DNA from 4 places in the Massilia putida genome. Region 3 is predicted to be linked to each of the others. Evidence: riboswitches for the same ligand, from Rfam matches in the RefSeq annotation. Region 3 holds a riboswitch; each other region holds the start of a gene.
The links. A riboswitch is a leader RNA that binds a small molecule or an ion and turns the genes downstream of it on or off. The one in region 3 is predicted to bind manganese.
Positions count from the first base shown of each region.

Region 1: another riboswitch for manganese. It lies ahead of BVG12_RS02310 (IS256 family transposase); the one in region 3 lies ahead of BVG12_RS05150 (manganese efflux pump).
Region 2: another riboswitch for manganese. It lies ahead of BVG12_RS00100 (sodium:calcium antiporter); the one in region 3 lies ahead of BVG12_RS05150 (manganese efflux pump).
Region 4: another riboswitch for manganese. It lies ahead of BVG12_RS32500 (sodium:calcium antiporter); the one in region 3 lies ahead of BVG12_RS05150 (manganese efflux pump).

Region 1 covers NZ_CP019037.1:430,211-435,252, reverse strand. The annotation lists gene dmeF (CDF family Co(II)/Ni(II) efflux transporter DmeF) at 1-83, opposite strand, end outside; gene BVG12_RS02325 (DUF1289 domain-containing protein) at 166-342, opposite strand; gene BVG12_RS02320 (metal/formaldehyde-sensitive transcriptional repressor) at 348-623, opposite strand; gene BVG12_RS02315 (sodium:calcium antiporter) at 762-1,772, opposite strand; gene BVG12_RS02310 (IS256 family transposase) at 1,929-3,179, opposite strand; yybP-ykoY riboswitch at 3,267-3,361, opposite strand; partial or broken gene BVG12_RS02305 (IS5 family transposase) at 3,536-4,681, opposite strand.
Region 2 covers NZ_CP019036.1:14,802-19,843, forward strand. The annotation lists gene BVG12_RS00090 (DUF1289 domain-containing protein) at 1-138, opposite strand, end outside; gene BVG12_RS00095 (metal/formaldehyde-sensitive transcriptional repressor) at 144-419, opposite strand; gene BVG12_RS00100 (sodium:calcium antiporter) at 558-1,553, opposite strand; yybP-ykoY riboswitch at 1,613-1,783, opposite strand; gene BVG12_RS00105 (IS5 family transposase) at 1,958-3,103, opposite strand; gene BVG12_RS33690 (hypothetical protein) at 3,295-3,591, shown strand; gene BVG12_RS00115 (LPD7 domain-containing protein) at 3,645-5,042, opposite strand, start outside.
Region 3 covers NZ_CP019038.1:597,302-602,343, reverse strand. The annotation lists gene BVG12_RS05165 (glycoside hydrolase family 3 protein) at 1-36, shown strand, start outside; gene BVG12_RS05160 (glucokinase) at 33-1,007, shown strand; gene BVG12_RS05155 (sugar MFS transporter) at 1,020-2,327, shown strand; yybP-ykoY riboswitch at 2,361-2,549, shown strand; partial or broken gene BVG12_RS05150 (manganese efflux pump) at 2,556-2,906, shown strand; gene tnpA (IS66 family insertion sequence element accessory protein TnpA) at 3,283-3,618, shown strand; gene tnpB (IS66 family insertion sequence element accessory protein TnpB) at 3,618-4,001, shown strand; gene tnpC (IS66 family transposase) at 4,009-5,042, shown strand, end outside.
Region 4 covers NZ_CP019038.1:6,807,033-6,812,074, reverse strand. The annotation lists gene BVG12_RS32515 (GNAT family N-acetyltransferase) at 1-826, opposite strand, end outside; gene BVG12_RS35935 (transposase) at 1,313-1,564, shown strand; gene BVG12_RS32505 (transposase) at 1,468-1,752, shown strand; yybP-ykoY riboswitch at 2,164-2,334, shown strand; gene BVG12_RS32500 (sodium:calcium antiporter) at 2,394-3,389, shown strand; gene BVG12_RS32495 (metal/formaldehyde-sensitive transcriptional repressor) at 3,528-3,803, shown strand; gene BVG12_RS32490 (DUF1289 domain-containing protein) at 3,810-3,986, shown strand; gene dmeF (CDF family Co(II)/Ni(II) efflux transporter DmeF) at 4,069-5,042, shown strand, end outside.

The DNA.
Region 1 (5,042 bases), on a different replicon from region 3:
TTGCGTTCATTGTTTTCGTGGCCGGCACCCAGAAAAATGTGGTCGTGGCCCGCGCCGAAGGCGGCGTCTTCGAAACGGCTCATTTCCGTCTCCGGTTGGGGACGATCCGGGGCCGGTGCATGAAAGTGTGTCAGGTCTTGCATAAGGTTTCCTCGGCCGGCTGCGCTATCGCCCGGCCAGCTTTTTCTCGCGCCGTGCGCGTTCGTTGATGATGTGATGCCTGCGGTGATCCGTCATCTTCTTCCACTCACGCGCTTCGGCGAGCGTGCGCAGACATCCTGTGCAATAGCCGGTCTTGCCGTCGAACTGGCATAGCTCGACACATGGCGATTTCACGGCCATAGCTGCTACTTGAGATAGGCTCGGATTACATCGAGGAGTTCGCTCGCGCCTTCCGCACGCGCGGCTTCTGACAGGTCGCTCGCTGCGACGTGTTCGCGAACATGGTCTCCGATCACTTCGGCCATCAGGCCGTTCATGGCACCGCGGCCGGCAGCCAGCAGGTGCAGAACCTCGGCACACCCGGCTTCAGACTCCAGGGCGCGTTCGATCGCCTCTACTTGCCCACGTATACGGCGTACGCGAGCAAGCAGCTTTGCCTTTTCTCTTGTTGTGTGAGACACATGTATACCTTCAAATATAGGGTAAGGGGGTATATTACCCGAAGCGAGCGTCGATCGAAAACTGTTACCGTCAGCTTGTGTTGATTCAGATACCGCTATCGAGCGGCAGCGCGAGCTGCCGCTCGCTTCATTCAGCGATTACATCAAGAACGGGACGCCAGCAGCGAACACGATGTACAGAGCCCCGAACGCGGCGAGTTTCCTGGCACTCAAATGGCGGTGCTTCAAAAACCAGTACAGCCCGACGATGGACGCGACCGTCACAACTGCAGCCCATACGAGCGTACGGTCCAGCATCCATGGAGTGAATAGGAGGCCAAGCGCGCTTGGTATAGTCGCCTGGATCATCATCGCGCCGCTGATGTTGGCAAGTGCCAGGTCCGACTTTCCTTGCCGGACCCAGATGACGGCGTTCATGGTTTCCGGTAGCTCCGTCGCGATTGGGCTCAGCAGTAATGCGACCAATTGCGCCGGCAACCCGAGGAGAGGTCCTACCACGCCGATTTCGCGCACGAACAATTGGGAAGCAGCGAAGATCGCGACCAGTGCGCCAACCGTCTGCAGGACCGCCCACAGGGTACGCGGGTTCTTGGCGCGCGGTGTAAGTTTCAAAGGCTCAAGTTCCTCGGCGTCTGCTGTCTCACCTGAAGCAGTTATCTCGCGCCAGACATAGGCCGCGTATGCAAGCAAGAAGAGCACACCAAGCCACGGCTTGAATGCGAACGCGACGAGGCCCAAGGCGACCTTACATACGAAAATCGCCAGGAACCATCGTTGGTCGTCCAATAGGCGCCGCCTTGCTGGACGTGAAACGACGCGGCGCTCTTGCGCGCGGCGCTCTTGCGTATTCTTGACGGTCATGAACGCGATGCCGACCACGGCATAGGCAATGGTTGCGAGAACCAAGGGGCCGCCAAGGGCGGCGCCGACACCGATTTCCTTGTGCGCCGCATCGTGCCCGAAGACGACGGCAACGAAGGTCACGACGCTCTCAGGCAGTGCAGTACCGAAGGCCGCAAGCACTGTCCCGGTCGCGGTCTGCGACATGCCGAAGCGATGGCCCACCCATTCCACGCCGTTGACGAAATATTCGCACGACACATAGATTGCAGCGGCCGAAAGAAGGAGGAGGACGAAGGGGACTAGCATGGCGCCACCATGAGAACCACGGCGGCGGAATCAGTACGGAAGATTTTTTTTGACACGACAGCTCCAAGCCGGACGAAAACCGATGACCATACGCCCCGTCCGGCCTGGAAGGGCAATATGGGGGGTGTACCAGATTCTGTGTAAACGATTCTTCGTTTAAGTCTGCGGCACCCGGTCTTCAAACTGGATGGCGAAGCGGTTTAACGCAGCTTTCCAGTCCCGTATCGGCATCGTCCACTTCTTGCTGATGTTGTTCAGGGCAAGATAAAACAGCTTGCTGACAGCTTCATCGGTCGGAAAGGAACTGCGGGCCTTGGTCACTTTTCGCAGGCTCATGTTAATCGATTCAATAGCGTTCGTGGTGTATATCACCTTTCGGATTTCCGGCGGGTAGTCGAAGAACGGTATGACGCGCGCCCAGTTACGGCGCCAGGACTGACCTATCGGTTTATACTGTTTATCCCATTTATCTTCGAATTCGGCAAGCCTGAGTTCAGCCTCGTCGGTAGTGGCTGCACTGTAAATCAACTTCAGATCGGCGGCGACTTCCTTCTGCGCTTTCCAGGGCACGAAATTCAGGCTGTTGCGCACCATGTGAACGATGCACAGCTGAACCGAGGTCTGCGGGTAGACCGCCTCGATGGCGTCCGGGAAGCCTTTCAGGCCGTCGACGCAGGCGATGAATATGTCCTGCACGCCACGATTTTTTAGCTCGGTCACGACCTGCAGCCAGAACTTCGCGCCTTCAGTTTGGGAGATCCACAGGCCCAGCACCTCCTTGTGGCCATCCATGTTGACGCCGATGGCCAGGTAGACCGCCTTGGTACGCACCGCGCCGTTGTCGCGCACCTTGACGTGAATGCAGTCGAGATAGAGGATCGGGTACACGGCGTCGAGCGGGCGGGCCTGCCAGAGCTTCACATCCTCGCTGACAGCGTCCGTGACGTTGGAAATGAGGGTCGGTGACACCTCGGTGCCGTACATCTCTTCCAGATGGCTTTGGATCTCCCGCACGCTCAGGCCACGCGCGTAGAGCGAGATGATTTTGTCGTCGAAGCCGGTCCAGCGTGTCTGATGCTTGACGACGATCTGCGGCTCGAACGTGCCCTGGCGGTCGCGAGGAACGTCAAGCGGCAGCGCGCCGAAATCGCCCTTGAGCGTCTTGATGCTATGGCCGTTGCGGGTGTTGGCAGTGCTGTTGGTCACCTCGCCGCTTTTGTCGTGGCCCAGGTGGTCGGTCATCTCGACTTCCAGCGCGCGCTCGACCAGCATCTTGGTGAGCTGCTTGAGCAGCCCATTTTCGCCGATCAGGTCCTCGGGCTTCTGGTAGTTTGCCAGCAGGCCGTCGGCAAGTTTGAGCAGTTCCGGATCGGGCTTGGCCCGCTTGTTACGCTTTACAACGGTCATCGTTTCTCCTAATGGCGGCAGTGTCCTGCCAAATGACCGTTTACACAATATTATTTACACCCTCGCAATATGGCCAAAGGTCTTGCAAGGCTCGACGAGCCGCTTGCGCCATGGCCTGCTGGCCAAGGATGTTGACGCAAGCTCCTTTCAGAGAAAGGTAGCTACTCCCCAATGACGGGCGGTATTGTAACAGTGCAAATACGTAGCGTCCATTGGTTCCGGTGAAAAGCTGGAGACGCAACGCATGGGCAGCTTTGGCTTAGATGAGCAAATTGTCTATAACTCCGTGCCGGCGTCGGTTGCCATTTTTGTTACTAATAGGTTTTGGTAGGCGTTCTTACAGGGTGTGGACAAAATCAACCTTGATACGCGAGCCTGCTGAGTAGTATACGCGCCTCGGCCAGCCAAACCCAAGCCGCCGACACAGCGAGTTTGCGTCGTGATGCATCACTGTGCGGCGCCAGCGTTCGGTCCACGCGTGGGTTCGTTCAACGACCCAGCGCTTGGGCAGGATCGTGAATCCTGAGTTGAAAACAGCAGTTGGCCCAGGTGCCGCCTTGGAATCATGCAGCGTTCCGATCGTGCTGTTACCTGGACGACGAACGACTTCGACACGAAGATGATGCGTCCGCTCGATGTCATGGGCACATTTCCCGCCGTATGCGCCATCGGTATAAAGCTTTTTTAGCCGAGGGCTTTTGGCGCACGCTTGTGTAACCACGGCTGCGGCAGCATCCCGGTCCTGCACGCTCGCGGCGGTGACCGTGACGGCGATGAGTAGCCCCATCGTATCAACCACGAGATTGCGCTTTCGCCCTTTGACCTTCTTGCCTGCATCGAATCCGCTTTCGCCACCCTGCGGCGAGGCGCGAGTGGACTGTGCATCGATCACCGCTGCGCTCGGGGTGCTCGCGCGTCCCATGCGTGCACGCCATTGTTCACGCAGCCGGTCCTGCATCAGCTCGAATACGCCGGCTCCAACCCAGCGCGAAAACGCCTTGTACACCGCCTGCCAGGGTGGGAACGACTCGGGTAACAGTCGCCAGGCGCAGCCCGTTCGAAGCACATACGAGCACGCATTCACGAGATCGCGGCGGCTGTAATGCACGGGCGTGCCTCGTTGTCCCGGTACTCGCTCGAACAAATCAGCGACCAGCTCCCATTCGGCGTCTGTCAAGTTGGTGCTGTACGGCGATATGTCCTCGCGTCGGTGCGCTGCCGTGTAGCCATACCGCTTGGCGCCCTCGGCTCGCTCCGCACACGCCCGACGCACTGGCTTGAGTCGTACGATGCCTTGTGCACGCAGCGCACGACGAATCGTTGCATCGCACACGCGTAATCCACAGCGGTGGTGCAGCTCGTCGGCGATTTCACTCAAGCTAGCCTGGGCGCTCCGCCACGATATCGTGCAAAACCGCGATATGCTCAGGCTTCAATGCCGGCGGCCTGCCTCCTGCATTGCTTGACGGCTCAATGCCGTCGAGTCGATCTCTCGTTGCCATGGCATGCTCCTTCGACATCGGGATAGCATGCCACAGCTACGTTATTGATTTTGTCTACACCCTCTTAGCGTACTATTTTTTCCAAATTCTGTAGTTACCCCTTTACCGTGTACTGGCGCGTCGCCCGCGTCTGCGCCTCGGCGATGCACAGCGCGGCCCCTGTACCGAATACCTTGAACGAGTAATAGGGGGCGGCCGCAGGTTCCGTGGTCGGTGCATCGGGGAAGGCCGGAATGACTCCCAGCCCGCAGAGGTAGCGCCTGGCGTTCGCTGCGGGTGCGCCGCGTTGCGCGATTGCGTCGAGCGCATCGAACAGCCGGCGCTGTTCCTTGCGGGCGATCGTCACCAGCTGGTCGAGTGG
Region 2 (5,042 bases), on a different replicon from region 3:
GTTGATGATGTGATGCCTGCGGTGATCCGTCATCTTCTTCCACTCACGCGCTTCGGCGAGCGTGCGCAGACATCCTGTGCAATAGCCGGTCTTGCCGTCGAACTGGCATAGCTCGACACATGGCGATTTCACGGCCATAGCTGCTACTTGAGATAGGCTCGGATTACATCGAGGAGTTCGCTCGCGCCTTCCGCACGCGCGGCTTCTGACAGGTCGCTCGCGGCGACGTGTTCGCGAACATGGTCTTCGATCACTTCGGCCATCAGGCCGTTCATGGCACCGCGGCTGGCAGCCAGCAGGTGCAGAACCTCGGCACACCCGGCTTCAGACTCCAGGGCGCGTTCGATCGCCTCTACTTGCCCACGTATACGGCGTACGCGAGCAAGCAGCTTTGCCTTTTCTCTTGTTGTGTGAGACACATGAATACCTTCAAATATAGGGTAAGGGGGTATATTACCCGAAGCGAGCGTCGATCGAAAACTGTTACCGTCAGCTTGTGTTGATTCAGATACCGCTATCGAGCGGCAGCGCGGGCTGCCGCTCGCTTCATTCAGCGATTACATCAAGAACGGGACGCCAGCAGCGAACACGATGTACAGAGCCCCGAACGCGGCGAGTTTCCTGGCACTCAAATGGCGGTGCTTCAAAAACCAGTACAGCCCGACGATGGACGCGACCGTCACAACTGCAGCCCATACGAGCGTACGGTCCAGCATCCATGGAGTGAAAAGGAGGCCAAGCGCGCTTGGTATAGTCGCCTGGATCATCATGGCGCCGCTAATGTTGGCAAGTGCCAGGTCGGACTTTCCTTGCCGGACCCAGATGACAGCGTTCATCGTCTCCGGCAACTCCGTCGCGATTGGACTCAACAGTAATGCGACCAGTTGCGCCGGCAATCCGATGAGAGGTCCTACTACACCGATTTCGCGCACGAACAACTGGGAAGCAGCGAAGATCGCGACCAGTGCGCCAACCGTCTGCAGGACCGCCCACAGGGTACGCGGGTTCTTGGCGCGCGGTGTAAGTTTCAAAGGCTCAAGTTCCTCGGCGTCTGCTGTCTCACCTGAAGCAGTTATCTCGCGCCAGACATAGGCCGCGTATGCAAGCAAGAAGAGCACACCAAGCCACGGCTTGAATGCGAACGCGACGAGGCCCAAGGCGACCTTACATACGAAAATCGCCAGGAACCATCGTTGGTCGTCCAGTAGGCGCCGCCTTGCTGGACGTGAAACGACGCGGCGCTCTTGCGTATTCTTGACGGTCATGAACGCGATGCCGACCACGGCATAGGCAATGGTTGCGAGAACCAGGGGGCCGCCAAGGGCGGCGCCGACACCGATTTCCTTGTGCGCCGCATCGTGCCCGAAGACGACGGCAACGAAAGTCACGACGCTCTCAGGCAGTGCAGTACCAAAGGCCGCAAGCACTGTCCCGGTCGCGGTCTGCGACATGCCGAAGCGATGGCCCACCCATTCCACGCCGTTGACGAAATATTCGCACGACACATAGATTGCAGCGGCCGAAAGAAGGAGGAGGACGAAGGGGACTAGCATGGCGCCACCATGAGAACCACGGCGGCGGAATCAGTACGGAAGATTTTTTTTGACACGACAGCTCCAAGCCGGACAAAAACCGATGACCATACGCCCCGTCCGGCCTGGAAGGGCAATATGGCCAAAGGTCTTGCAAGGCTCGACGAGCCGCTTGCGCCATGGCCTGCTGGCCAAGGATGTTGACGCAAGCTCCTTTCAGAGAAAGGTAGCTACTCCCCAATGACGGGGGGTATTGTAACAGTGCAAATACGCAGCGTCCATTGGTTCCGGTGAAAAGCTGGAGACGCAACGCATGGGCAGCTCTGGCTTAGATGAGCAAATTGTCTATAACTCCGTGCCGGCGTCGGTTGCTATTTTTGTTACTAACAGGTTTTGTTAGGCGTTCTAACAGGGTGTGGACGAAATTAAGCCTGATAAGTCAATCTGTTGAGTAGCATTCGGGCCTCTGCGAGCCAGACCCAAGCGGTCGAGATTTCCAGTTTTCGGTCGTGATGCATCACCGTACGACGCCAGCGCTCAGTCCACGCGTGCGTGCGCTCAACGACCCAGCGCTTCGGTAAGGCCACGAATCCTTTTTCGATTTCCATAGTCGGGACAGTCGCTTGTGCAGCATTGTGCAGCGTTCCGGTCGTGCCGTTACCTGGGCGCCGTACGACTTCGACACGGATGTGATGTTGCTGCTCGATGTCGCGAGCACACTTTCCGCTGTACGCCCCGTCTGTGTAAAGCTTCTCGAGCCGGGGCGCTTTGGCACACGCCTGTGCGACAACGGCTGCGGCGGCGTCTCGATCCTGCACGCTTGCAGCAGTCACCGTCACGGCAAGAACCAGGCCCAATGTATCGACGACGAGGTTGCGTTTTCGGCCTTTGACCTTTTTGCCTGCATCGAAGCCGCTCTCGCCGCCCTGTGGCGAGCTGCGATTGGACTGGGCATCGATAACGGCCGCAGTCGGCGTACTTGGGCGTCCGATACGCGAGCGCCATTGCTCGCGTAACCGATCTTGCATCTGCTCGAATACTCCTGCTGCAGCCCAGCGCGCGAAGGTTTTGTAGACTGCTTGCCAAGGCGGGAATGTCTTGGGCAAGAGTCTCCAGGCGCACCCCGTGCGCAAGACGTAAGAACAGGCGTTGACCAGCTCGCGCCTGCTGTACTGCGCCGGGGTACCTCGTTGGCCTGGGGCCCGCTCGAACAAATCAGCGACCAGCTCCCATTCTGCGTCAGTCAAGTTGGTACTGTAGAAGGGAACGTCTTCGCGCCGGTGCGCTTCCGTGTAGCCGTAGCGCTTAGGGCCTTTATCGGCCGTGGGAGATACCCGTCGAGCGGCCTTGAGCCGTACGATGCCTTCCGCGCGTAACGCGCGCCGGATCGTTGCTGTGCAAACGCGCACGCCGCAGCGACGATCCAACTCATCGGCAATTTCATCCAAGCTTGCCTGCGCGTGCTCCAACACGATTCCGTGCAAAGCTGCGATATGCTCAGGCTTCAATGCTGACGGCCTGCCGCCAAGATTTGCTGGCGACGAAGGATCAGACTGCTGTTTCGATGCCATGGCATGCCCTCCCATAACCGGAATAGCATGCCACAGGTACGCCAGCGATTTTGTCTACACCCTCTAAGCCCCTTGGTAGTTAGTGGCGAGTTGCCGCAGGTATCTTTCTCACGTGTCGAGCAGCCTATGTCGGAGAAAGAGAGCACGAAGCCATTTACTGGCCATGCGGAGGCTTTAAGCCTACCATCCACTTGCACCAGGTGCATTTCAAGGTTCGTTTAGGGAAGACCTACTACAACGAGGGATTTTTCAATGTGCCAGTCGCATTTGCGCGGCATTTTGCTGAGCATGGTACTGAGCTAAAGATGTACTGCGGTAGCGAGCGCGCCCTACTGATGGGTATGCTTGACCGTAAAGCCAACCAAAAAAGTGGTACACCGCGCATTTATGGCAAGGCTGAACTGGCACGCTGGATTCAAAAAAGCCTGAAAATGGACGATTTTCTAGAGGTGACAGTCGTTAGCACTCGTGAGTTGTTGCTGAACTAGGCTTGAACGGCAGCGCTGCTTTGCCCAGCGCCGCCGTTTTCGCGTCCGCGAAATCAGCGGGTACGTTCTAGCTCAGGCTGTCGCGCCTGCCTTGAGGGGGAGGATTTTTCCGCTACCTGGGGCGCGGGCAGCTTCATATCGCCCTTTTCGACGGAGGCGTTGAATCGTCCAAGGACTTCACGGCGCAGGTCTTCGGGATATTTCGACAGCTGCTTGTCCAGCACCTTGAAGGCCGCCTCGACCTTGACCTTTTCGTCCGGTGAAAGCGTCCGCATCACGACCAGGCCGGCCGGCTTGACTTCCCATTCGTTGCGCTTGGCAGGTACCTGTTGCTCGCCAATGACCTTGCCCGCACCGTCGCGCACGTTGGCTGTCACCTGGACGCTCTGTTGGTCGTTGAGCTTCAACGAGATTCCGTCCCCGGCCTTGAACTTGCCGTCGCTCATCGAGCGCTCCAGATCCTTGCCCCATACCGTTCGTTCTCCTGCCTGCGTCTGCAGCTTCACGTAGTAACTCTGCTTCTCGTCCGGATCGTGCTTGTAGTTCGCGCGTCCATGATCGAGCAGGCGTCCAACGATCGGGGTCTTGCCTTCACCCGGTGCATCTGTTTTGGCTTGAGCCTGATCCGGGGTGTCCTTGCGGCTTGCAGTTGGTTCAGCTGCAGTGTTCGGACTAGCTGGGTTAGCCGATGCGCTCTTAGTGCCGCGTTGGTCGGCTTTCTCTGCTGCTTCCAGGCGCCCGGCAGATCGTGTTCCGGTACCTAAAATTTCTTCCCGCGTTGCTGCCTGCCGAGCTTTCGCCAAATCTAGCTCAACTTCAACCGCCGCCCTCTGGTTCGGTGTCAAGCCGTTCATGATCTTGGCGGATTGAGGACCTTCGCCCAAGGTCAATATCTGCTTTGCAGCTTCTTGAACCCGCTCCAGGTCTGGAAAGCGCGAGGCCGACTGCACTTGGCTATTTGTCGAGGGGGTATTAATCTCGCGGTCTACCTTGACCTCGATAGTGTTCTTGACGTCCTTGTCCGCCTTTCCAGCGCTGACGGCCGGATCGCCGGCGACGCCGCGTTCGCGCTTGAGTTGCTCCAGCTGCTGCAGGTCGTGTTGGGTAGGCTCGTAGCCCTTGGTACGCAGGCCGCGCGATTCGGCCTCCAGCCAGGCCGTTTGTCTGAACGAGTCAGTACCTTTCAACTCGATTTGATTCCAGTTTTTAGCCGCGGCGATGGCCACCATGTCCGCGATCGTGGCGCGATCTTCAACGGTAGTCGACAACTTCTTGCCGTGGTCCTGGAAGCGCAGCGTGTCCGACTCCTTGTCGTGGTATTTCCCGTCCCTGACCATATACGACGTCAGGATCTGCTCAGGCAAGTCATAGCCGGTTTTTTTCAGTACCGGCTTGCCGGCAGCCGGCTCGCCTTGTTCGGCGGCGCCAGGGCTTGGCTTGTCAGCCTTCGA
Region 3 (5,042 bases):
GCGGCCGACGCCATCGCGTGCGAGGAACTGCAATGACCGCTTACCGGCTGCTGGCCGATATCGGCGGCACCAATGCCCGCTTCGCGCTGCAGGCCGAAGGCAGCGACTTCGCGGACGTCGAGGTCCTGGCGTGCCGCGATTACGACGACATCGGCGCCGCGATGGATGCGTACCTGGCCCGGGCCGGGGCACGCGGCCATGCGACGGACGCCATCCGCCATGCGGCCGTCGCCATCGCCAACCCGGTCGAAGGCGACTTCGTGCGGATGACGAATCACCACTGGTGCTTTTCGATTGCGGCGCTGCGCGACGCGCGGGCGCTCGACACGCTCCTGGTCGTGAACGATTTCGCCGCGCTGGCGATGGCTTTGCCGCATCTCGACGAGGCCGGACGCGAGCGAATCGGCGGCGACATCGCCGCGACGCCCGGCCGGCCCATCGGCCTGATCGGCCCCGGCACCGGTCTCGGTGTGTCCGGCGTCGTCCCCGCGCCGGGACCCGGCGGCACGCGCTGGATCGCGCTGGCGGGCGAGGGCGGCCACGCCAGCTTCGCGCCCGTCACGCGCCAGGAGGTGGACGTCCTGGACGCGTTGTGGGAAGAACACGGCCATGTGTCGGCCGAACGCCTGTTGTCCGGGCCGGGCCTGGAAGCGATCCACCGCGTCCTGTCCGGCGAGCGCCTGGCCGCCGCCGCGATCACGGCGCGGGCGCTGGACGGCACGAGCGCGGCCTGCCGCGCCACGGTCGACGTATTCTGCGCAATGCTGGGCAGCGTGGCGGGCAACGTCGCGTTGACGTTGGGCGCGACGGGCGGCATGTATATCGGCGGCGGCATCGTGCCGCGGCTGGGGTCCCTGTTCCACGCGTCCGCATTCCGCGCCCGCTTCGAAGGCAAGGGCCGGCTGCGGCCCTACCTGGCACGCATTCCGACCTGGCTCGTCACCGAACCCTATCCCGCGCTGCGCGGCGGCGCCGTCATGCTCGACGCCGCGACACGACAACCATAACGAGGAGACACCATGGCATCCGCACCCAATACGCCCGGCACCGCGCCGCTGGCGGCCGCACCCGCCGCCGCGGCGGCGAACACCGGACCGCTCGTCATCGTCACGATCCTGTTCTTCATGTGGGGCCTGCTCACATCGCTGAACGACGTGCTGATCCCGCATCTGAAGGCGATCTATACGCTGAATTATCTGCAGGCGATGCTCGTGCAGTTCTGCTTCTTCGGCGCCTATTTCATCGTGTCGCTGCCGGCCGGCGCGCTGATCCGCCGCCTCGGCTACCAGAAGGGCGCCGTCACGGGCCTCCTGATCGCGGCCGCCGGCTGCGCGCTGTTCTATCCGGCCGCGCAGGGCGGCTACGGGCTGTTCCTGTTCGCGTTCTTCGTGCTCGCGGCCGGCATCACGATCCTGCAGGTGGCCGCGAATCCATACGTGACGGTGCTCGGTCCCCCGGCCACGGCGTCGAGCCGCCTGACGTTCACGCAAGCCCTCAACTCGCTCGGCACGACGGTCGGCCCGCTGGTCGGCGGCGCGTTGATCCTGGCCGGGGCCGGCAGCCTGACGGCCGACCAGGTGGCAAAGCTGGACGCGGCCGGACGGGCCGCGCACCGCGCGCAAGAAGCGGCCACGGTACAGGGCCCCTACCTGGCGCTGGCGGCGGCGCTCGCGATCCTGGCCGTGCTGTTCGCGCTGGCCCGGCTGCCGCGCATCGACCATGCGGAGGGCGACACGGCTGCGGCCTCCGGTTCGGCGCTCGCCTACCGCCACCTCGTGCTGGGCGCGGTTGCGATTTTCCTGTACGTGGGCGGAGAAGTCAGTATCGGCAGCTTCCTCGTCAACTTCCTGGGCGAAGCGCGGGTCGCCGGGATGCCGGCGGCGCAGGCGGCCGGCTACGTCAGCGTGTACTGGGGCGGAGCGCTGATCGGGCGCTTCATCGGCTTCGGCGTGATGCGTGTCGTCAGCCCGGGCAAGGCGCTCGCGTTCAATGCGCTCGCCGCCATCGTGCTCGTGCTGGCGGCCATCCTCGGCGAAGGCCGGGCCGCGATGTGGGCGATCCTCGCCGTCGGCCTGTGCAACTCGATCATGTTCCCCACGATCTTCAGCATGGCCTTGCACGGCTTGGGACGCCACACGGGACAGGGCTCCGGCATCCTCTGCATGGCCATCGTGGGCGGCGCGATCGTGCCGTTCTTGCAGGGCATGCTGGCGGACCGCATCGGCGTCCAGCCGTCGTTCTTCGTGCCGGCCGCGTGCTACGGCTTCATTTTGTTCTTCGGGCTCCGATACGCCAACCTGCATCGCCAGGCCGGCGGCCCGGCCTGACGCTGGCCTTCCGGCCACATTTTCGGTAGAATGCCGGCATCCCATTGGGGAGTAGCCTGCTTCCGCCCGCGCGGAAGATCCCGTATCAACACACTCGACGATCATCGGCCAGGTGCCGTTCGCCGTCGTGGTACGGGTAGCCGTTTCGGTTGGCAAGACCTTTGGTATGTCTGCGCGTTCATCGGGCCGCGCCGGCATGCCATCGTCATCCGCCCGACTGGAACCGTAATGAATTTCCTCGCCACCGCCGCACTCGCACTTGCCATGTCCACCGACGCATTCGCCGTCGCCGTCGGCAAGGGCGCCGCGCTGCAACGTCCCCATCTTCGCGAGGCCCTGCGCACGGGCGCGATCTTCGGCGTCATCGAAGGCATCACGCCCGTGATCGGCTGGGCCCTCGGCCATTGGGCCGCGCCGTACGTCGAAGCGTGGGACCACTGGATCGCGTTCACGTTGCTGGGACTCCTGGGCCTGCGCATGATGCGCGAAGGCTTGTCCGGCGCGGACGACGACGAGGACGACAAACCGACCTCCCACTCGTTCTGGCTGCTCGCCGTGACGGGCGTCGCGACCAGCATGGGGTAATTAGGGAAATCGGAAAAAATCGGGCGCTAAGCACTATTGCTCATAGTTGGAGTCACGCAGAGCCCGATATTTGAAGGTTGAGGTGCAGTGGAACGGAAGCCCGGGTTAAGAAAATGCCACCGCCTTGAAACACACTGATATGCGGTCTCCCGAAAGGCGTCGAGTCCTCGGGCGAGCTTGGCTTTGGGAACTAGCCGGGCCGGCTCGAACTCCGCGAACGTGCCACCGCCGTTGCTCGAACGTCCGCTCACGCATCTCGCACAGTCGGCATTTGGGAACTTGGCAGGTAAGCGGTTCCTGAGCGGCGTTATATCTTCCGATTTCTCAAGCCGGCACAATCCCCTCCGAGTTCAACAACACGGAGCCGGACATGGACAAGCTGGAGTCTCACATCTCGAAGGAAGCCGCCTGGCGTAGCCGATTGCTTCGGCATGCGCAAAGCGGCAAGACCATCGCTGCGTTCTGCCGGGATGAATCGGTGTCGACGGCCAGCTTCCATATCTGGCGGTCAAAGCTGGCCGCCGCCAGCAGGCACGCGGCCACTCCCGGACAGCCAGCAGCATTCATTGACCTCGGTACCATCGCGAACACGTCCGGTGTCACGGCTATGGTACATCCGCCTGCATCGGTGTCGACGCCGACTGCTGGAATCGACATCAGAATCGATCTCGGCGGCGGCACCGTCCTAACGATCACGAGGCGCTGATGTTCTTCCCGGAAGGCCAGGTACGGGTATTCCTATACGGGCAGCCGGTCAACATGCGCCTGTCATTCGACGGTCTCTACGCGCTGGCGAAACATGTCATGCATCAGGATCCGCTCTCCGGAAACCTGTTCGCGTTCATCAACCGCCGAGCGACCCAGATCCGCGTCCTGTACTTCGACCGCAGCGGCCTGTGCGTGTGGGCCAAGCGTCTCGAGCAAGGCCGTCTGGTCAGCAACTGGGCCGACGTTAAAAGCTGCGAAATGGACTGGACGGGACTGAAGTTACTGCTCGAAGGGATCGAGCCGAAACAGGTGCGTAAGCGCTACAAAAAGCCTGGCACCGGCACCCAAAACCAGCGAGTTCACCCTGCGAAAACTTTATAATATTGCTATGCCCTCCGACCAACATCCCGCCTCTGACACTGCCAGTTCAGCAGTGGGGTTGACCATGCCGCAGATGAGCGCTTTGCTCGACGCGAAAGAGCGTGAAATCATCCGGCTGCGCCGTCAGGTGGCGTGGTTTCAGCGGCAGATCTTCGGGCAGAAGAGCGAGCGTCGGATGCCGGAACCGGACGGCGTCCAGGGCACTCTGGGAGAGGCGTTCGACGTCGTTCCCGATGACGCGGCGGCGCCGGCCAAAAAGACCAGGATCGCGGCGCACGAGCGCGTACCCGGGAAGAAGAACAGCAATCTCATCGATGGCACCGATGACGCGGCCCTGTTCTTTGACGAGTCGAAGGTGCCGGTCCAGGTCATCGCCGTTGCCAATGACGAGACGGCAGGACTGGACCCGGCAGACTTCGAGGTGATCGGCGAAAAGGTCAGCTACCGCCTGGCCCAGCGTCCCGGCAGCTACGTCATCCTCAAGTACGTGCGCCCGGTCATCAAGCTTCGTGCTGATGGAGCGCTGTCGTGCTCTCTGGCTCCGGTCGGCGTACTGGACGGTTGCCGCGCCGACGTCAGCTTCATCGCCGGCATGATCATCGATAAGTTCGCCTATCACCAGCCGCTGTACCGCCAGCACGTCAAACTGCAGGATTCGGGCATCAACGTCAGCCGTGCATGGATCACGAAGCTGATGCCGGCCGCGGTATCGCTGATCGAGCCGATCTTCAACGCCCAGCTGGAGTCGGTGCGGCGCTCGCGCGTGATCGCGATGGACGAAACGCCGATCAAGGCGGGGCGTGCCGGCCCAGGAAAGATGAAGGCAGCGTATTTCTGGCCCGTCGTGGGCGAGCAGGATGAAATCTGCTTCCTGTACTACCCCAGCCGGGCGGCCAAGCACGTCGAGACCACGCTTGGCCTGCAGCGGCCAAATGGCGCCGTCTTGCAAAGCGATGGCTACAGCGCCTATGAGCATTACGCGAAGAAGACCGGGATCACACACGCGCAGTGCTGGGCACACGCACGCCGTAAAATCTTTGA
Region 4 (5,042 bases), 780 kb from region 3:
CATAAGACAGCAAGAGTCCATAGCGTGCCAAGCCTTCCAAGCGCGCCTGTTCACCATCCCGGTCCATGTTTTTGGCCGAGTCAATTGCGACAACTGCATCAAGCATTTTCGTAACCTGCTCCGGATACTCGATGCACAGTACCTGCAACGGACCGGCGGCTTGAGTCAGCAAACGGACCTGACGCGATAGATTGTAGCGTTTCTTTGAACTGAATTTCTGTAAGTATGCGTCAACGCTGTTTGGCAACGGTTGCGTGTGGCATACGCGCCAGCCGTTTAAAACATAAGCGGACACGCCTTCAATTTTTTGAAGCATCGCGCTAGCTTCCTTGGGAAAGGCCTGCATGTATAGTACGTCGCACTTCGTATAACGTTTAAGCAGCTGCTGGAGGAGCGACTTGACGACACCTTCTTGCGTGAGATCTAACAGTGGGACACTCCCAAGGATTTGACAAGCACGCAGTTTTCGCCTGAACAGAGTTATATGGCCGAAACGGAAGTTGAGATCGCAGCTAATTGTCCGAATCGGAACGCAGCCAACCACCGAGTGATCCGACTTCCGGCGAACAATGAGGAGTTCATGAGTCGTACCGGGCCCTTGCGCAGTATTGCTTAGATAGTCGAAAAATTCTGGCGACTGATACAATGTTTCCGGTCCCAAAGCCGTGGCCAGCATGCGGGACCAGATAGCCAGTATATCCGGCCGATCGTGGTAATCGGCTATAGCGCTCAGTTCGAAATGCTCGAAATAACGCCCGGCCCGCGAACGAGCAATTTCATCGGACATCAACAGTTTATTCTTGTGTAGCCTCGTGATATAAGTCATGTCTCGCTCACTGATCAGTTAATTTACGATACCGCCATTATCTCCACTCGTCTTCAAAGTAGTTACCGAGATGTGCATCCGCTATTAGGCTGCCGCGATAATTACCTAAAAGTTTGTGACTGGAAGTCGACTTGATTCTTTTTATCGCGAAAACGCAAATATTGCCTTTGTCCTCACCTCGATTGCGGCTTCCAATTTTCTCCCGAACTGATCGTACGTCAGGCCCTGAACCCGGGTCTGTTCGTTAAAGCTGCCTAGCAGCAACATGACGCGACTTCGCCAATAACTGTACGATGTCACGGTTTTGCCTGCATGCCGAAAGCGATGCAGATGATGATATGACAATGAAAGCTGTACTATAACCAACCTTTCAGAACGTTAATTATGTGAAAAAACGCACATAAGAAAGGTCAATTCAGCAAAACTGAAAATGATTTACGGGACCAATGATTTAGATGCCGGTCAAAGCTCAAGCGGGCGATTCCAATGAAGGGTCGATGCAAGTTGGCGAGTCGGCTGGGTTGGCACCTCCGCGCATGTGCAAGCTGGAGAAAATACGGGCTTGGCATGATTACCGCCAGTGCCGTGATCGCTTCGGTTGGCGATGCGAAGAATTTTACGAACGGCCGCCAGTTGGCGGCTTGGCCGGCCCGGTACCAAAGCTGCGCTCGTCCGGCGGGAAGGCGAGTTTGCAGGGGATCAGCAAGGGCGGCGACACGTACCTGCACACGCTGCTGATCCATGGCGCTCGAGCGGTCATTCGGCAACTCGAACGCAAGGCCAATGTGCAGGGTTGGCTGGGCAAATTGCTCGGTCGGCGTAACAAGAACGTGGCAGCAGTCGCACTGGCGAACAAGAATGCGCGGATCGCGTGGGCACTACGGGTACACGACAGGAATTTCCGGTCCGATTACGTCGCTGCGTAATCCGACCGGCACAGAGTAACGGCAGTACGAGGTTATCGATTCCGCCGATTGCACAGGCAATTATGCAGTGATGGCAGTCAGGTAAGACCGCGGTTGGTAAAGCCCGCTGTTAGGCTGGCACGCGGAGTGCGATAGAGCGATCGGGCACTAACCAGCACATCCCATCAGGGACCGCGACAAATTGTCGCAATCGAAGCCGAATGTACGGGTGCAATCTTTACCTTCACGCCGCCACGAATTGAGGGCTTGGCAAACCGGGGGACCATGTACGCCTAACTAAACCTATTTCTGACCCGCGGAGGCGCGCCAAGCTATAGACAATTTGCTCATCTAAGTCGGAGTAGCCCATGATTTTCGACTACCGCTTTTGCGTCGGAAATGATGGACGCTGCATATTTGCGCTGCTACAATGCGCCCGTCATTGGGGAGTAGCTACCTTTCTCTGAAAGGAGCTTGCGTCAACATCCTTGGCCAGCAGGCCATGGCGCAAGCGGCTCGTCAAGCCTTGCAAGACCTTTGACCATATTGCCCTTCCAGGCCGGACGGGGCATGTGGTCATCGGTTTTCGTCCGGCTTGGAGCTGTTGTGTCAAAAAAAATCTTCCGTACTGATTCTGCCGCCGTCGTTCCCATGGGGGCGCTATGCTAGTCCCCTTCGTGCTCCTCCTTCTTTCAGCCGCTGCAATCTATGTGTCGTGCGAATATTTCGTCAACGGCGTGGAATGGGTGGGTCATCGCTTTGGCATCTCGCAGACCGCGACCGGGACGGTGCTTGCGGCCTTTGGCACCGCACTGCCCGAGAGCGTCGTGACCTTCGTTGCCGTCGCCCTCGGGCATGATTCGGCGCACAAGGAAATCGGTGTCGGCGCCGCCCTTGGTGGTCCCCTGGTTCTCGCAACCATTGCGTATGCCGTGGTCGGCATCGCGTTCATGACTGTTCAACATACGCAAGAGCGGCGCGTCGTTTCCCGTCCAGCGGCACGACGTCTGCTGGACGACCAACGATGGTTTCTGGCCGTCTTCCTATGCAAGGTCGGCCTGGGTGTCGTCGCGTTCGCATACAAGCCGTGGCTGGGTGTGCTGTTCTTGATCGCATACGGCGTCTATGTCTGGCGCGAGATGACTGCTTCAGGTGAAATGGCGGACGCCGAGGAACTTGAGCCCCTCAAGCTTACGCCGCGTGCCGACAACCCGCGTACCGTGTGGGCAGTCGCGCAGACGGTTGGCGCACTGGCCGCGATCTTCGCTGCTTCCCAATTGTTCGTGCGCGAAATCGGCGAGGTAGGACCTCTCCTCGGATTGCCGGCGCAACTGGTCGCATTACTGCTGAGCCCGATCGCGACGGAGCTGCCGGAAACCATGAACGCCGTCATCTGGGTCCGGCAAGGAAAGTCGGACCTGGCGCTTGCCAACATCAGCGGCGCCATGATGATCCAGGCCACCATACCCAGCGCGCTGGGACTGTTTTTCACGCCATGGATGCTGGACCGGTCACTTGTATGGGCCGCGGTCGTGACGGTCGCGTCGATCGTCGGGCTGTACTGGTTCCTGAAGCACCGCCATTTGAGTGCAAGGAAGTTGGCCGTGTTCGGGGCGCTCTACATTGTGTTCGCTGCCGGCTTGCCATTCCTGATGTAATCACGGTTTGATACGGGCGGCCTGCGCCGCCTGATGTCGGCATTGGAGTCGACAACACGGTGGCCGTCACGGTCCCATCGATCGACGCTCGCGTTCAATGATAATATACCCCCTTACCCTATATTTGAAGGTGTTCATTTGTCCCACACGACAAGAGAAAAGGCAAAACTGCTTGCCCGCGTACGCCGCATACGTGGTCAGGTAGAGGCGATCGAACGTGCTCTGGCGTCTGAAGCAGGGTGTGCCGAGGTTCTGCACCTGCTGGCTGCTAGCCGGGGGGCCATGAATGGCCTGATAGCGGAAGTGATCGAGGACCATGTGCGGGAACACGTCGCTGCCAGCGACCTGACTGAGGCCGCTCGTGCCGAAGGCACAAGCGAGCTCCTCGACGTGATCCGCTCATACCTCAAGTAAGCATCGATGGCCGTCAAATCGCCCTGTGTCGAGCTATGCCAGTTCGACGGAAAGACCGGCTTCTGCACTGGCTGCCTGCGCACGCTCGCCGAAGCACGCGAGTGGAAGAAGATGACCGATCACCGCAGACACCAGATCGTCAACGAACGCGCACGACGCGAGAAAAAACTGGCCGGGCGATAGCACGGCCGGCCAAGGAAACCTCATGCAAGACCTGACACACTCCCCTATTCCTGCCCAAGGTCGTCCCGAACGAGGGAAGGAGATGAGCCGTTTCGAAGACGCTGCCTTCGGAGCGGGTCACGACCACATTTTTCTGGGCGCCGGCCACGAAAACAACGAACGCAAGACGTGGGCAGTAATTGCGCTGTGCAGTGCGATGATGCTGCTCGAAATCGTCGGCGGCAGCCTGTTCGGTTCGTTGGCGCTGGTTGCCGACGGCCTGCACATGTCCACGCACGCGGGCGCAATGCTGATTGCAGCGCTCGCGTACACCTACGCGCGCAAGCACGCGAGTGACGCGCGTTTCGTCTTCGGCACCGGCAAGCTCGGCGACTTGGCAGGTTTTACCAGCGCCATCGTGCTTGCGATGATCGCCCTCTTGATCGGCTATGAAGCCGTCACACGCTTCCTCTCGCCGGTGCCCATCCACTTCGGCGAAGCGATTCCGATCGCAGTGGTCGGCCTGCTGGTCAACATCGCGAGCGTGTGGTTGTTGAGCGGCGACCATCATGGTCATAGTCACGGGCATAGCCATGGACACAGCCACGGACACGACCATGATGATGGGCTCGACGATGAGGAAGAGGCGCAGCGAATCGCGACGTCGTCGGGAATGGTTTCTCTGTCGATCTTCGAAGATGGCGTACCGCCCGTTTTCCGCCTTACCTCCGAGTCCGCAAGCACGAAGCTGGCGGCCTCGGCACTTTCCGTCACGACGGTTCGTCCCGATGGTGCGCAACAATCCTTCACGTTCGCGGACCGGGGCCGATACCTCGAGTCGAAGGAAGAGATTCCCGAGCCGCACGCATTCAAGGTCATCCTCCGGCTGCCGGATGGCGACCACGCGGTGGAATTCGACGAACATCCGCACGACCATGGCAACGGCCATGACGCGGCTCACCGCGACCACAACATGCGCGCCGCCTACATCCATGTCATGGCGGATGCAGCCGTCTCGGTGCTGGCCATTATCGGCCTCGTGCTGGCAAAAGAATTCAACTGGCTTTGGATGGACCC